3 regions of the Inediibacterium massiliense genome follow, and region 2 is predicted to be linked to each of the others. Evidence: riboswitches for the same ligand, from Rfam matches in the RefSeq annotation. Region 2 holds a riboswitch; each other region holds the start of a gene.

The links. Region 2 has a riboswitch for glycine ahead of BN2409_RS07360 (ACT domain-containing protein). Riboswitches for the same ligand answer to the same signal wherever they lie in the genome.
Region 1: linked by a shared signal. The riboswitch ahead of BN2409_RS01070 (alanine/glycine:cation symporter family protein) and the one ahead of BN2409_RS07360 (ACT domain-containing protein) in region 2 are both predicted to bind glycine.
Region 3: linked by a shared signal. The riboswitch ahead of BN2409_RS10950 (GrdX family protein) and the one ahead of BN2409_RS07360 (ACT domain-containing protein) in region 2 are both predicted to bind glycine.

What each region holds. Positions count from the first base shown of each region.
Region 1 is NZ_LN876583.1:150,671-155,835, forward strand. Features, by position in the region: gene BN2409_RS01050 (toxic anion resistance protein) at 1-588, opposite strand, end outside; gene BN2409_RS01055 (hypothetical protein) at 604-1,044, opposite strand; gene BN2409_RS01060 (Fur family transcriptional regulator) at 1,189-1,623, shown strand; glycine riboswitch at 1,738-1,815, shown strand; glycine riboswitch at 1,819-1,895, shown strand; gene BN2409_RS01070 (alanine/glycine:cation symporter family protein) at 2,037-3,413, shown strand; gene BN2409_RS01075 (DUF2156 domain-containing protein) at 3,509-4,429, shown strand; gene BN2409_RS01080 (GNAT family N-acetyltransferase) at 4,442-5,165, shown strand, end outside.
Region 2 is NZ_LN876586.1:757,866-763,030, reverse strand. Features, by position in the region: gene BN2409_RS07375 (cation:proton antiporter) at 187-1,362, shown strand; gene BN2409_RS07370 (P-II family nitrogen regulator) at 1,359-1,754, shown strand; gene BN2409_RS16775 (CAP domain-containing protein) at 1,812-2,534, opposite strand; glycine riboswitch at 2,755-2,843, shown strand; gene BN2409_RS07360 (ACT domain-containing protein) at 2,911-3,186, shown strand; gene BN2409_RS07355 (DUF711 family protein) at 3,190-4,554, shown strand; gene BN2409_RS07350 (NUDIX hydrolase) at 4,938-5,165, shown strand, end outside.
Region 3 is NZ_LN876587.1:510,918-516,082, reverse strand. Features, by position in the region: gene BN2409_RS10965 (glycine/sarcosine/betaine reductase component B subunit) at 1-90, opposite strand, end outside; gene trxA (thioredoxin TrxA) at 158-478, opposite strand; gene trxB (thioredoxin-disulfide reductase) at 495-1,439, opposite strand; gene BN2409_RS10950 (GrdX family protein) at 1,469-1,855, opposite strand; glycine riboswitch at 2,008-2,112, opposite strand; gene BN2409_RS10945 (DegV family protein) at 2,245-3,093, opposite strand; gene BN2409_RS10940 (Na/Pi cotransporter family protein) at 3,188-4,819, opposite strand; gene trmL (tRNA (uridine(34)/cytosine(34)/5-carboxymethylaminomethyluridine(34)-2'-O)-methyltransferase TrmL) at 5,062-5,165, opposite strand, start outside.

The DNA of each region.
Region 1 (5,165 bases), on a different contig from region 2:
TAATTCTTTATACTTTAATTCTCCTGCTGCAATGTATAATTCCAATTGATGAAGATATTCCATATTTTTTTCATATAAAATATCTAATACATTTACATCTCTTATGAGTTCTTTCCTTGCTGTATCTAAAGATATTACAATTTTATCTACTGTTTGGGTCACATTTTCCACCTGAATTTTGGCTTTTTCTATACTATTTCTAAGTTTTCCGAAAAAAGGAATATTACTCATAATAGATTTTTTTTCTTGAAACTTTTCTATATCGATTTGCTTAATAGTAGTTAACAGAGATGTAAGATCACTTCCAATATGTCCTGTATCTTTTGTTTTCACCCCTTCTAATATACCATCTGCAAACTTTGCAATGTTTCCTTGTATTTCCATTCCAAAGTTTCCTATACTGTTTGTCTCTTCCATTGTTATTTCTCTTTTTAAATCCTTTACTCTTTCTAATTCCACTTCATTAAATTTATTCAAATCCATAGAACTATCTCGTTTTTTTTCTAAAGCTAATTCTTTATTTTCTTGTCTTTGAATTTCTGTCACGTTCTTTTGTTCTGCTTCATTCAATAGATCCTCAAAGCTCATTTTAATCTCCTCCATTTAAAAGTCTGATTGAATCAAATCTCGTATGGTCTTTAAATCGATCTTTAAATTTATTTTTTTTTGTTCTTTTATATTATTGATAGTTTCATAAAGTTTTTGATTCATCTTTTCAATCGTATGAATCAGTTCTTTTTTTAATGTTTTATCTTCCTCATAAGCTGTTACAATCTCAGTAATCATAGGAATGTATTTAAAAAATAAAAGCTCTTGTACAGACATGATTTCTTCTTCATTTTCTTTATAAAATTCTATAACAAACGTATAGTATGATACAAAAGAATACAAACTTACAAAAATTTGTTTATCTTTTTCTTGATATAAAATATTTTCTATATTCTCTAATGCTTCTTTTGCCTCATCTATGCTATTATGGTTATCATTATTATTTTTTATATGATTGTCTTGGTTTTTTCTTTTGAATAGATGAAATATTTTCACCACATCCTTTTTGAAATTGAAAGAATTTTCTACTATATTATATCAAATCCTGCAAAACTGGCAAAGGTCTATTCATCTTATTTATTGAAGGATCTTTCTATATATTATACAATAGAACTAATATGATATTTGGGAGTGAGACCATTGATCAGCAATGAAATAGAAAAAAAATTAAAAGAGAAGGGATATAAACTAACTTACCAAAGAAAAGCAATATTAGAAATTTTAATCCAACATGAACAACAATTTCTAACAGCAGAAGAAATTTATATAAAAGTCAAAAAAGATCTTCCTCAAATCAATTTTTCTACTGTTTATAGAAACTTAGAAATTCTTGAAAAAATAAATATGATTCACAAAATCAATATAGAAAACAAGCCTTCTCAATATGAACTTATTTTACATGATGATCATCACCACCATGTCATTTGTAAAAGTTGCGGAAAAACTCAACCTATTCATTTTTGTCCACTCAAACAAATCATTGAATCTCTAGAAGATAAAGATTTTACATTGACAGAACATAAATTTGAACTTTATGGATACTGCTCTAATTGCACAAAAAAAAATAAGGAATAAGTCTATTTTCTGAATATTTAAACTTTAAACAAGCTATTGCTATTTTTTATATGAAGTGCTATCATTTTATCAAGCAGTCATGACTATTTAACTTTATTAACTTAATATTTTCGGATGATGATAATGGGAGAGAGATGCGAATGCATCCACCGAAGGGGTTAAGCTTTCAGGTAAAAGGACCGTTATCGGACGAGCCTCTGGAGAGACTCAGTATGAGCACCGAAGGAGCAAGCCATAGTTATATGGTGAATCTCTCAGGTAAAAGGACAGAGTATCATGATTTATATCATCATGTTCTAGAGGCCAAATCACATAGGATTTGGCTTTTATTTATAATTTATGCATTTTTGTATAAATTATAGTAAAAGTCTTCCTTTATCGTTTTTAAGTTTAAAACAAAAGGAGGAAAAATAATGGAAAAATTAACTTATCTTTTAAATCAAATCGATGCATTTGTATGGGGACCTCCCCTACTCATTCTTTTAGTAGGAACTGGTATTTATCTAACTATTCGTTTAGGACTGTTACAAGTCTTTAAATTACCCCTTGCTCTAAAATATTTATTTTCAAAAGATGATGATCATACTGGTGAAGGTGATGTATCTAGCTTTGCTGCTTTGTGTACAGCACTTGCCGCAACTATTGGTACAGGTAATATTGTAGGTGTAGCAACTGCTATTAAAGCAGGTGGTCCTGGTTCATTATTTTGGATGTGGATTGCGGCTTTCTTTGGTATGGCAACAAAGTATGCAGAAGGACTTTTAGCTGTAAAATACAGAGTTGTAGATAAAAACGGTCAAATGTCTGGTGGACCTATGTACTATATTGAAAGAGGTCTTGGAAATAAATTATTAGCTAAAATGTTTGCATTATTTGGAATTGGAGTAGCATTCTTTGGAATCGGTACCTTTCCACAAGTAAATGCCATTACAAATGCTGCAAAACTCACTTTAAATATGCCAATTATTGTTTCATCTGTGATTCTTACTCTTCTAGTAGCTTTGGTTACTTTAGGAGGAATCAAAAGTATTGCAAAAGTATCAGAATTAATCGTTCCATTTATGGCTGTATTTTATATTATTGGTTCTTTAATTATTCTTATTTTAAATATTGATTTAGTTCCTCAAACTATAGGACTCGTTTTAAAAAGCGCATTTACTCCTACTGCAGCAACAGGAGGATTTTTAGGAGCTACTGTAATGTTTGCTCTTCGTAATGGAGTAGCCAGAGGGGTATTTTCTAATGAATCTGGTCTTGGAAGTGCACCTATTGCATCTGCAGCTGCAAAAACAAAGTCTTGTGTTCGTCAAGGTCTTATATCTATGACAGGAACATTCTTTGATACCATTGTAGTATGTACTATGACAGGTTTGGTTCTTGTTTTAACAGGTGCTTGGTGTTCTGATGTTGAAGGAGCTGCCATGACCAATTTGGCATTTAGTGAAGCTCTTCCAGGACTTGGTCAATATATTGTTACAATAGGACTTATGTTCTTTGCTTTTACTACTATATTAGGTTGGAATTATTATGGCGAAAGATGTACTGAATATTTATTTGGAATAAAAGGAATCAAACCTTTTAAAATTATATATATTCTTCTTGTAGCTAGTGGAGCTTTCTTAAAATTAGATATGATTTGGATCTTAGCAGATATTGTAAATGGTTTGATGGCTATTCCAAACTTAATTGGTTTGATTGGATTAAGTGGAATCATCGTAACTGAAACAAAAGTATTCTTTGAACAAATGAAGCAAGAAAAAAATTCTTTACAAAATAAAAAAGCAGCTTAGAGAATGTACATTTGTACATTCTTTTTTTATAGAGTAAAATATATTTTTTTGGGTATACAAAGTAAAGATGCAAAAAATAATGAAGGAGATGCTTTATGTTTCAACATGACATTACATTAAAAGACAAAGATTTATTTGAAAAATATGTTTTTAGTTATCCATATGAAACCTCTGGACTTAGTTTTACAAGCCTTTTCATGTGGAGACAATTAAATGAGTTCAAATATGAAATCATAAATGATTTTTTATGTATTGGAGGAGTTAGTTTACTTAATATGGATAAAAAAGAACCCTTTGTTCTTCCTCCTCTAGCTGTAGGCAAATATGATTTGAATAAACTTTCTATCACTATGGATGAAATCAAAAAAAGGTTTGATCAAAAAGGATTCCCTTTTCAAATCAAATTGTTACCAAAGCACTTAATCCCTACATTTGATGAAGCTATGCAGGACAAGCTTATTTTTACAGAAGATCGAGTAAATTTTGATTATGTATATCTTACAAATGATTTGATAGAATTAAAGGGAAGAAAATATCATTCTAAAAAAAATCATTTGAATTATTTTATGAGAAATATTCCTCATAAATATGTTCCATTAACAAAAGATTTGATACAACATTGTCTTGACTTTAACAAACGTTTAATTGATTACAAAGATCTAAATTCTTTTTCAAATCATTTGATAGAAGCTGAAGAAATAGCTTTAAAAGAAGCTCTACTCAATATGGATCATCTTAATTGTAAAGGAGGGGCTATCTTAATTGACAACGAGGTGCAAGCCTTTACCCTAGGTGGAAAACTTTATAATGATACTATTGTTGTTCATATAGAAAAAGCAAATCCAACGATCAAAGGCCTATATCAAGCAATTAACAATGAATTTTGTAAAAATGAATGTATAGATATAAAATATATAAATCGAGAAGAGGATATGGGACTTGAAAATTTAAGAAAAGCAAAGCTTTCTTATCGACCTTATAAAATGGTTGAAAAATTTAATGTAACCTTCATATAAAGGAGGAAATTTATGTTTTTAAGATTTTTGAGAAAAGAAGATACTCCTACTGCAAAAAAATTGTGGGGATATGCTTTTGAAACAGATGAACCCTTTTATAGCTGGTACTTTGATGAAGTATTTTCTCCAAATCACTCATTAGGTATTTTTGAAGAAGACCAACTGATCTCTTATCTTCAATTAAATCCTTATACTCTTTCTCTAAATCACTCTTTATTTGAAACTTCTTATGTAGTAGGAGTCATTACATCCCCTGAATATAGAAATAAGGGAACGATGAAATTTCTTATTCCAAAAGCTATAGAAGAGATGAGAAATAAAAATCATTTTGTCTCTATTCTTATGCCTTTTGATACTACCTTTTATCAACCTTATGGCTGGGAATTATCCTATAGTCAAAAAAAGTATCAAATTCCTATGAGTATCATTGGGCATTTTAGTCAAAGAGAAAAAAAATATTATTTTAATGAAATCAATCTAGATGATGATTTTGAAAATCTAAATAATATCTATGAATCTTTTTTAAATGAATATCATGGATATATGAAAAGAAATAAAAAAAATTGGGACTTTATATTAAAAGATTTAATATATTATGGAGGGTACGCGTTTATTTTAAAAAATGAACAAAAAAAGCCTATAGGCTATATCCTCTATTTTATAAAAGATAAAAAATTTATAGTAAGAGAAATGTCTTATGAAAATTATACAGCAAAAAAAGCTTTATTTAGTTTTA
Region 2 (5,165 bases):
ATTGAGAGTAATGCAAAGGAATCTATAGTTATTTTGTATACATCTCATATAAATTCTCTTTAGAAGATATAATCCTAATCTATAATATATCATACCAATAAATAAGCTTTTACTTATATTTTAAAAAAGAATATGATATAAGTTAGGCATTTTATTCATATTCCATAAAAAGTGAGGTGTATATCAATGAATCCATTTATAAGTTTAGGAATCGCACTTATTGTAGGTATTCTTTTTGGAAAATTGATGAACAAATTAAAAGTCCCAGCTGTTGCTGGATATATTATTGCAGGCTTATTATTAGGTAAGTCAGGATTTAATCTAGTAAACGCTTCTATGATTGAAAAATTATCTTTTTTAAGTGATTTTGCATTAGGAATCATTGCTTTTAATATTGGAAGTGAGCTTGAATTTTCTGTTATGAAGAAACTTGGAAAACCTATTTTTGTCATTGCTTTTTTTGAAGCTTTTGGTGCTTTCCTATTTGTTACAGGTATTACTTATCTTTTTACTAAAAATATTTCTACTGCTTTAATTTTAGGTGCTGTATCTTCTGCTACTGCTCCTGCAGCAACAGTTATGGTGTTAAGAGAATATAATGCAAAGGGTTCTCTTACAAGTACCTTATTAGGAGTTGTAGCCGTAGATGATGCAATCTGCCTTATGATTTATGCAATTGCTTCCTCTATTGCAAAAGTATTTATCAATCATGAAGCTGTCACTATTGACAAGATCCTTTTACACCCTATCATGGAAATTGTTTTATCTATTGTAGTAGGAATGATATTAGGAATTGTTTTAACTTATCTTATTAAAATATCTAAAAAGGATACAGAGTTACTTCCTTTTATCGTTGGAACAATTATTTTATTAGTAGGTATTGCTTTGAAGTTTAATCTTTCTCCTTTGCTTTGTGCCATGTCTTTAGGTATTATTGTAGTGAATATATCTACACATTCCAGAAGAGTATTTTCAAGTATCGAAAGCTTCTCTCCCCCCATTATTGCAGCTTTTTTTACATTAGCAGGATCACGACTTGATATTTCATTACTTCCTCAAATTGGAGTCTTAGGGGTTGCCTATTTAATATTTAGAATCCTAGGCAAAATATTAGGTGCTTCTTTAGGAGGAATTCTTTCTAATGCTCCAACAGTTGTTAAAAAATATATAGGCTTAGGATTGTTATCTCAAGTAGGGGTTGCTGTAGGACTTGCAATTGTAGTAAGCAGAGAATTCCCAGGAACAGAATTAGGTTCTTTAGTCATCACTATTTTATTATCCACTACAATTATTACAGAAATAATAGGTCCATTAGCTACTAAAAGTGCTATAATAAAAGCTAAAGAAGCTCATTTATCATGAAAGGAGAAATTTGTATGTATGCTTTATTTTTAATCTTAAACGAAATACACAAACTCGATGATATTCATAATATATTTTACGAAATAGGCGTCGGGGCTACTACTATTGATAGTGTAGGAATGGGCAAAGTACTTCTAGAACATGATGTAGATATTCCCATATTCTCTAGTATTCGAAAACTCGTAGATGGAAATAAACCTTATAATAAATTAATTATTAGTGTCATTCGAGAAGAAGAAAAATTAAGAAAAGCTGTAGATATGATCAATAAAGAATTAGATCATATTCATAAACCAGGAGTAGGCTTTATGTTTGTTTTACCTGTGCTTGAATGCTATGGTTCTAAACATACTGGAGTTGAAATAAACGAAATCAAAAAAGATGAAAACTGAGGAAATATCCTCAGTTTTTTTTTGAAATACAGCATACATATGCATGCTATGTATTTCTTATAATTGTGGCTTTATAAACATTTGAGTCCAATAAGCCGTTCCATTAGCATCCTTTGTATACCCTACACCAATTTCTGTATAGTTTGCATTTAAAATATTTTGACGATGTCCAGCTGAATTCATCCATGCCTTTACTACTTCTTCAGGAGTTCTTTGTCCTTTGGCTATGTTTTCTCCTGCATAAGAATATTTTATACCAAAATTCTTCATCATTTCAAATGGTGAACCATAAATTGGTGAAGTATGCGAAAAATATCCTTGTTCTTTCATATCATCCGATTTAAATCTCGCTACTCTTGAAAGCTCTGTATTTTCTTTTAATGGCTTCAATCCATTTTTTTCTCTTTCTATATTTACAAGTGTTACTACTTCTTTTTCATATGCACGTTGCTGTGTGTCTGTTTGAGAGGTTTGGGTAGATGAGTTATTTTGAGTGGTTTGAGTGGTTTGAGTGGTTTGTGTTGTATTAGATGGTGTCTGAACACTTTTTTGTTCTTGAACCGGTGTACTTGGATTAGTCACTTGCTTTGAATCAGATGTTCTTACTGTATAATGATTCATTTTATACCAATTTAATTTAGTTTGATATTTTTGCACATATCTCCATGTTGTATTTCCTGATGTAGTTGTACAATACTGTGTAGCAGCTTCAGCACCTAAAGGCATCGCTGTTGCAGACAATAGAAGGGCTAGAGCTGAACTAATTAATACTTTTTTCATTATATCACTCCTCCTTTGTTATAGTATATCGGATTTTGTTAAAAATAGAAAACATCAATATATTCAATAAATTCAATACATTTCCAATATCACTATTTATTTTTATTAAGCATGATGCTTTTATAATTTACACTTGATTGTCTCTTCTCTTTTATGTTACAATACTTAACATAATTAAATAGGGTCGGATGAAGATAGTGGAAGATGATCAACCGCTATTGGACGAACCTCTGGAGAGACTCTTAAGAGCACCGAAGGGGAAAGCCATAGTATGGTGAATCTCTCAGGTAAAAGGACAGAGGATATAACTCTCCAGAGACTATATCTATATAGTCTTTTTTTGTTTATATTCAATTATACAAGGAGATGATTTGTAATGAAAGCAGTAGTTACAGTAATTGGGAAAGATAAAATCGGGATTATTTCTAAAGTCACAAGTACTTTGGCTGAAAATCAAATCAATGTATTAGATATTAGTCAAACTATTTTACAAGATTATTTTACTATGATTATGATTGTAGATCTTCAAAAAATCAATTGTAGCTTTGAAGCTATCCAACAAAAACTAAGTAATATAGGTGAATACTTAGGAGTTTCTATCAAAATTCAACATGAAGAAATATTTGAAGCTATGCACAAAATTTCACAATAGGAGATGAACAATATGAATTCTAATCATATTCTAGAAACCATCCACATGATTGAAAAAGAAAAATTAGATATTCGAACGATTACTATGGGTATTTCTTTATTAGATTGCTGTGATACAGATGGTAAAAAATCAAGAATAAAAATGTATGATAAAATTACAAATTATGCACAAAATCTAGTAAAGGTAGGAGAAGAAATAGAAAAAGAATATGGAGTTCCCATCATTCATAAAAGAATTTCTGTAACACCTATCTCCCTCATTGCTCAATCTAGTACAGATACAGATTATGTAGCTTTTGCAAAAACATTAGATGATGCAGCTAAAGCCGTAGGTGTAAATTTTATAGGAGGCTTCTCTGCTTTAGTTCATAAAGGATATTCTAAGGGAGATCAAATTCTTATCAATTCTATTCCAGAAGCTTTAGCTTCTACAGATATGGTTTGCTCATCTGTAAATATTGGTTCCACAAAAACTGGCATCAATATGGATGCAGTAAAAGATATGGGACAAATTATCAAAAGAACTGCTTTCCTTACAAAAGATCAAGATAGTATTGGTTGTGCAAAGCTTGTAGTCTTTGCAAATGCAGTAGAAGATAATCCTTTTATGGCTGGTGCTTTTCATGGTGTAGGCGAAGCAGAATCTATTATCAATATTGGTGTAAGTGGTCCTGGTGTAGTCAAAGCAGCTCTAGAAAAAGTAAAAGGGAAAAGTTTTGATATGGTTTCTGAAACCATTAAACAAACTGCATTTAAAATTACTAGAATGGGACAATTAGTAGGAGCCGAAGCATCTAAAAGGCTCAATGTTCCTTTTGGGATTATAGATTTATCTCTTGCTCCGACTCCTGCTGTAGGAGATAGTGTAGGTAGAATTTTAGAAGAAATAGGTATCGAAAGCTGTGGCGCTCCAGGAACCACAGCAGCTTTGGCTTTACTCAACGATGCAGTAAAAAAAGGTGGAATTATGGCATCATCACGTGTAGGTGGATTAAGTGGTGCATTTATTCCTGTAAGTGAAGATGAAGGGATGATTCACGCAGTAAATATAGGCTCATTAAATTTAGAAAAGTTAGAGGCTATGACTTGTGTATGCTCTGTAGGTCTGGATATGATTGCAATACCTGGAGATACTCCTTGGGAAACCATATCCGGTATTATTGCTGATGAAGCAGCTATTGGTGTGATTAACCAAAAAACAACTGCTGTAAGACTGATCCCAGTATACGGAAAGAAATTAGGTGATGAAGTTCATTTTGGAGGTCTTTTAGGTAGCGCTCCTATTATGCCAGTTAGTAAATTCTCTAGTTGTGATTTTGTAAATCGTGGAGGAAGGATTCCTGCACCTATACACAGTTTTAAAAATTAAAGAACAGGTTTTCCTGTTCTTTTTGTTTATTTAAATATTTTTTTGGAAAGAAAAAATATTTTTAATTGTTCAAAAATATTGTATACTATAAGTAAGTACTTTCTAAGTACTCAGTCTGCTGACAAACTATATTTTAGCAAAGTCATAAAAATTAGGAACATTTATTGAGAATTTGTGAAAATATAGAATAAGTGAGAAAATCATTAGCATTACACTGTTTGAGCATAGCGAGTTTGTAATGCTATTTTCAATCGTTTCTTCATATTTTCCAAATTTGAAAATCAGTGACGTTTTTTATGACTTTGTCTACAAACTCAGTACTTTCTAAATACTTTCATATATAAACTTTTACATTAACTTTAACATTAAGATTGGGTGATTTTATGAATATAGATAATATAAAACAAAAAATAAAAGAAAGACAAGCTACTCCTGAAGGAAAATATGATATTTTTTCTGTTTTGGTACCTATTATAAAAGTTAAAGATGAACTTGAACTTTTATTTGAAGTTCGATCTGAAAATTTAAGTATCCAACCAAGAGAAATATGTTTTCCTGGAGGAAAATTAGAACAAAATGAATCTCCTTATGAATGCGCCATTCGAGAAACT
Region 3 (5,165 bases), on a different contig from region 2:
CTTATTCACATATAGGGTCTCATTTTCCACTTTGGTAGTACTTCCAAACTGGACATCTGAAATATTAATTTTTCCTAACTCTAGGCGCACATCATTCACCTCCCTTTATATTTTAACCTGCAATAGGGGAAGTAATTCCCCTATTACAAGTTATTGTCTAATCTACATATTTTTGAAGCATAGAAAGAATATTTGCTTTTGTTGCATCTTCTTTGGTTACTTCATCTACCTTTTCTCCATTTTTATATAAAGCAATAGTAGGAAGTCCTAGTACCTTTTGAGATATAGCCAATCTTCTAGCTTTTGTAGTATTCAACTTTGTAAATTTTACTTTTTCCTCGTATTCCTTAGCAAGCTCCTCAACATCAGGCATTAATGCTTTACAAGGTTCACATCCATCACTCCAATAATCTACTAAAACATAGCCCTTAGCTTCTAATACCTCCCCTTGAAAAGTTTCTTTGTCTACAGATAACATAATCCCGCCTCCCTTATTATTCAAAATGACTTTCTATGTATTTCTCTGCATTTACAGCTGCTAGTGCTCCATCAGCTGTTGCAGTGACTACCTGTCTTAATGATTTTTCTCTAATATCCCCTGCTGCAAAGACACCTGCTATATTTGTCTTCATTTCTACATCTGTAATAATATAGCCTGCCTCATTCATTTGTATCTTATCCTTATATACTTCACTTAATGGTTGATATCCTACAAAAGGAAATATTCCAAAAGTACCATCTTCTTCATTGGCATGATATTGTGTTACTTCCCCAGTTTTTTTGTTTTTAAACACTACAGATTCTACAATTCCATCTCCTTTGATTTCCTCAATACCTGTATCCCACATAAATTCAATTTTAGAATTTTTAAATGCTTTTTCTTGAATAGATTTTGCAGCCCTTAACTCATCTCTTCTATGTACAATCGTTACTTTTCGTGCAAATTTAGTAAGATAAAGAGCTTCCTCCACAGCAGAATCTCCTCCTCCTACTACAAATACTTCAAGATCTGTAAAAAAGTCAGCATCACAAGTTGCACAATAAGATACGCCTTTTCCAGTTAATTCTTTTTCTCCAGGGCATCCAATCAATTTAGGCTTTGCTCCACTAGCTATAATGACAGCTTTAGCATGATATTCTCCTAGTTCTCCTTTAATTACTTTAATCTTTTGTGTAAAATCTACATCTATTACTGTATCCTTTTTTCTCTCTACTCCAAATTCTTCTGCTTGTTCAACCATTCTAGCAACCAAACTAGGTCCTGTAGCATCTTTTATAGACCCTGGGTAATTAGCCACCTCATTGGTGGTAACAATTTGCCCACCTACTCTTTCTTTTTCTAGTATTAATGTTTTCATTTTTGCTCTTGCTGCATAAAGCCCAGCTGAAAGGCCAGCAGGCCCTGCTCCAATAATTATTACATCGTATAAGTTTTCCATTTTATTACCTCCTTCATATTGAAATTTTACTAAAATTGCTTCATACTTTCAATTGCACTTTGAATCAAACAATAATCGATCAGTTGAAAGTCCTTTAAAATTTTTTTTGTCCAACAAGGAGTTTTTTTTGTCCTTAAAAATTTTTGAACCGTTTGAATACTTTCTTCTATTATTTTTATAGAATCTATATCTACTTCTCCCTTCTCTTTGGTTATTGCAATAGATTTGTAAGGTGTTTCATTAGGTTTTACACTTCCAGATAAAGGATGTGTCAAAAGTTTATATCCTTTATGAATCTTATCTCTCGCCAATAAAAGTACTGAAAGATAAGGGACATCCTCTAAATAGATTATATCCGTTTTTCCTTGATTTCCTTCAAAAACTTTAGGATTATTTGTGATAATGGTTTCTTTCATCTTTTCACCTCATTTTAGGAAAAGGTTTCTTCATTTATACAAAAAAGACACATGACAAATATAGAATTGCCATATGTCTCTGTCTTTAACTTAACAGTCTCTCCTTAATTGAAATCATACTCCTTTGATGCTTTATAAGCTTTCCAGAGTTCCGTCCAAATACGGTCCTTTAGCCTGAGAATTTCACAAAAAGATAGGCAATATCTTTCGCTTGTCCCTTCGGCGATCCTTTATGGATTCTCTCCCGCATTTTTCACCCAGAATTAAGAATTTTTATTTAATTTTTTTTATTATTAATTATCTTTATAATCATTATATTATAAAATCATTACTATTGACAATATGTTTTTAACATTTTTTTCATATTATTACTTTTATATGATTTTGATTTATTCATTTTTTATATATAAAATAGCTAATAAACCTGGTCCTGTATAAGTTCCTATGGTACATCCTATTTCCATTTCTATCATATTTTTAGGCTCAAATACTTTTATGATTTCTTCCTTTAATTTTTTAAAATTTTCTTTATTTCCTCCATGAGCTACACAAATATAATCAGATCCCTTCTTAAGACCTCTTTCTTGTGCAAGCTCTATCATTCTTGGAATAATTTTTTTGCTTCCTCTTACTTTATCAAAAGGTTCTACTTTTCCATCTTCTATAGTTAATATAGGCTTTACATTTAAAATTTTTCCTATAGTAGCCTTTGTAGGACTCAGCCTTCCTCCTTTTTGTAAATAATCTAATGTATCTACAGAAAAGATATGATCTACCTTCTCTTTCATTTCTTCTACCCTGTTAACAATTTCTTCTTTTGATTTTCCTTCCTTGGCCATTTTAGCCGCTTCTACTACAATCATTCCACATCCATAACATAAAGCTAAAGTATCAATAATGGTGATATCTTCGCTTCCTATTTCATTTTTAGCCATAATAGATGATTCATGGGTACCACTTACTCCAGAAGAACCATTAATTAAAATGATTTGGTATCCTTCTTCTAAAATAGCCTTCATCTCTTTTATAAAAATAATTGGAGAGATTTGAGAACTTTGTGAAACTTCTCCAGTATCTTTTAGTCTTTGAAAAAATTCTTCTCCATGTAAATCTACACCATCTTTAAATTCTTCCTCTCCAAATCTTATACAAAGTGGTAGTATTGTAATATCGTATTCTTTTGCTAATTCTTTTGGCACATCTGCTAGACTCGTAGTCATAATTTTTATAGGTTTCACGTTAATCTCCTCCCCTAGTACATTGTTTTCTTCTTCTATTTTATTATTTATGTAGAAATTTTACAACAAAATAGACTTCTTTATATAAAGAAGTCTATCTTTTATCTACTGAATCAATAACTGAAAAAGCAATTTTTGCTGCATGATCTCCTATTCTTTCTAAATTACTAATAATATCTAAAAATATAATTCCTGCACTTGGTGCACATTGTTGCTTATTTAATCTTGCAATATGATTTGCTCTCAAGAATTTTTCCATATGATCAATTTCTCCTTCTCTTTCTACAACTCTTCTTGCAAGATTTACATCTCCTATTCTTAATGCTAGTATTGCTTGCTCATAAGACTTAATTACTCGATCATGCATATCTTTTAAATCTTTAAAAGCTTTTTCACTAAACATTAACCTATTGTCTGAACTAAATATAGCAAGTTCTGCTAAATTTTCTGCATGGTCTCCTACTCTTTCAATATCATTAATGGTATTAAAAAGACCATCTATCAATTCATGTTGCTTTCCAGACAAAGGAGTGTTAGATAGCTTTACTAAATATTCAGCAATTTGTCTTTCCATTCTATTGATTATTTTTTCTGTTGCAAAAGTTTTATCTGCTAACTTTTCACTTTGTGCAAAGAAAGCTTCCATAGAAGTTTTATAACTTTCTAACACTAAATCTCCCATATTTAAAATTTCTTTAATCACCTGCACAATAGCAATAGATGGAGTTTCTAACATTCTATCATCTAAATGGCTTACACCTATTTGATCTCTTTGCTCTGCTGCATTTACAGGAATCACCTTATTTGCTAATTTCACTAATAACGGTGCAAATGGAAGCAATAAAAAAGTATTCATAATATTAAATAATGTATGAGCATTTGCCAATTGTCTTGCTGCATCTGTTGGAGAAAATTTCTGTACAACAACTACTGTTACATTCTTAAAAAGTAACATAAAAAGAATCGTTCCAACTACATTAAAAGTAAAATGAATAAATGCAGCTCTTTTCGCTGTACGATTTGCCCCAATACTAGATAACATGGCTGTCACGCAAGTTCCTATATTGGTTCCAAATATAATTGGCAAAGAAGCCTCTATAGGAAGAAGTCCTTCACTCGCCAAAGCAATTAAAACTCCTGTAGTAGCACTACTACTTTGCACAACTGCAGTAATAAAAAATCCTGTAAATATGGCCATTAAAGAATCTGTAAAAGTACCACTGCCAAAGCTTAATAACATGTCCCTAAATCCTGCATATTCACGAAGAGGCTTCACAGCTTCTTTCATAAAATCCATACCTATAAATAATATCCCAAAGCCTATAAAAATTTCTGCCATATTTTTCGTCTTTTTATTGTTTGTAAAAAGCCAAATTACTACTGCAAGACCTACTACAGCAGGAGCAATATAACTAAGTTCTAATGATGCAATCTGAGCTGTTACAGTTGTCCCAATATTGGCTCCCATAATCACTCCAGTAGCTTGAGTAAGATTCATAATCCCTGCATTTACAAATCCTACTACCATTACAGTAGTCGCACTACTACTTTGGATAATCATAGTCACTAATGATCCAATAATGACGGCCATAATTCTGTTATTTGTAAGTACCTCGATGATTCTCTTCATCTTATCCCCAGCAGATTTTTGTAAACCATCTCCCATTATGGTCATTCCATAAAGAAACAAACCTAATCCTCCAAGTACTCCAAAAAATATTTCCATTTATGCCCCTCCTATATTCTATTGTGCATTCACACCTTATCTATAATACACTATTTTGTATTATTTTTGTTAAATCTATGTTAAATTTATTAAAATATGTCGAATTAAAAATAATGTTTATAATCATTATTATTCTCTTTGCTTTATTGTTTTATATCATACCATAAATACAAAATAGTATTTTTATTTTTTAGAATTTTAAGAATTATTTATATTCCATAAAAAAAGAGAGTTTTACCTCTCTATTTTAAATGCATAAACCCAGTTTGTCTTAAAGCCTCATAGAGCACAATATTTACTGAATTTGCAAGATTTAAAGATCGAGCCTTTTCATTTTCAATCATGG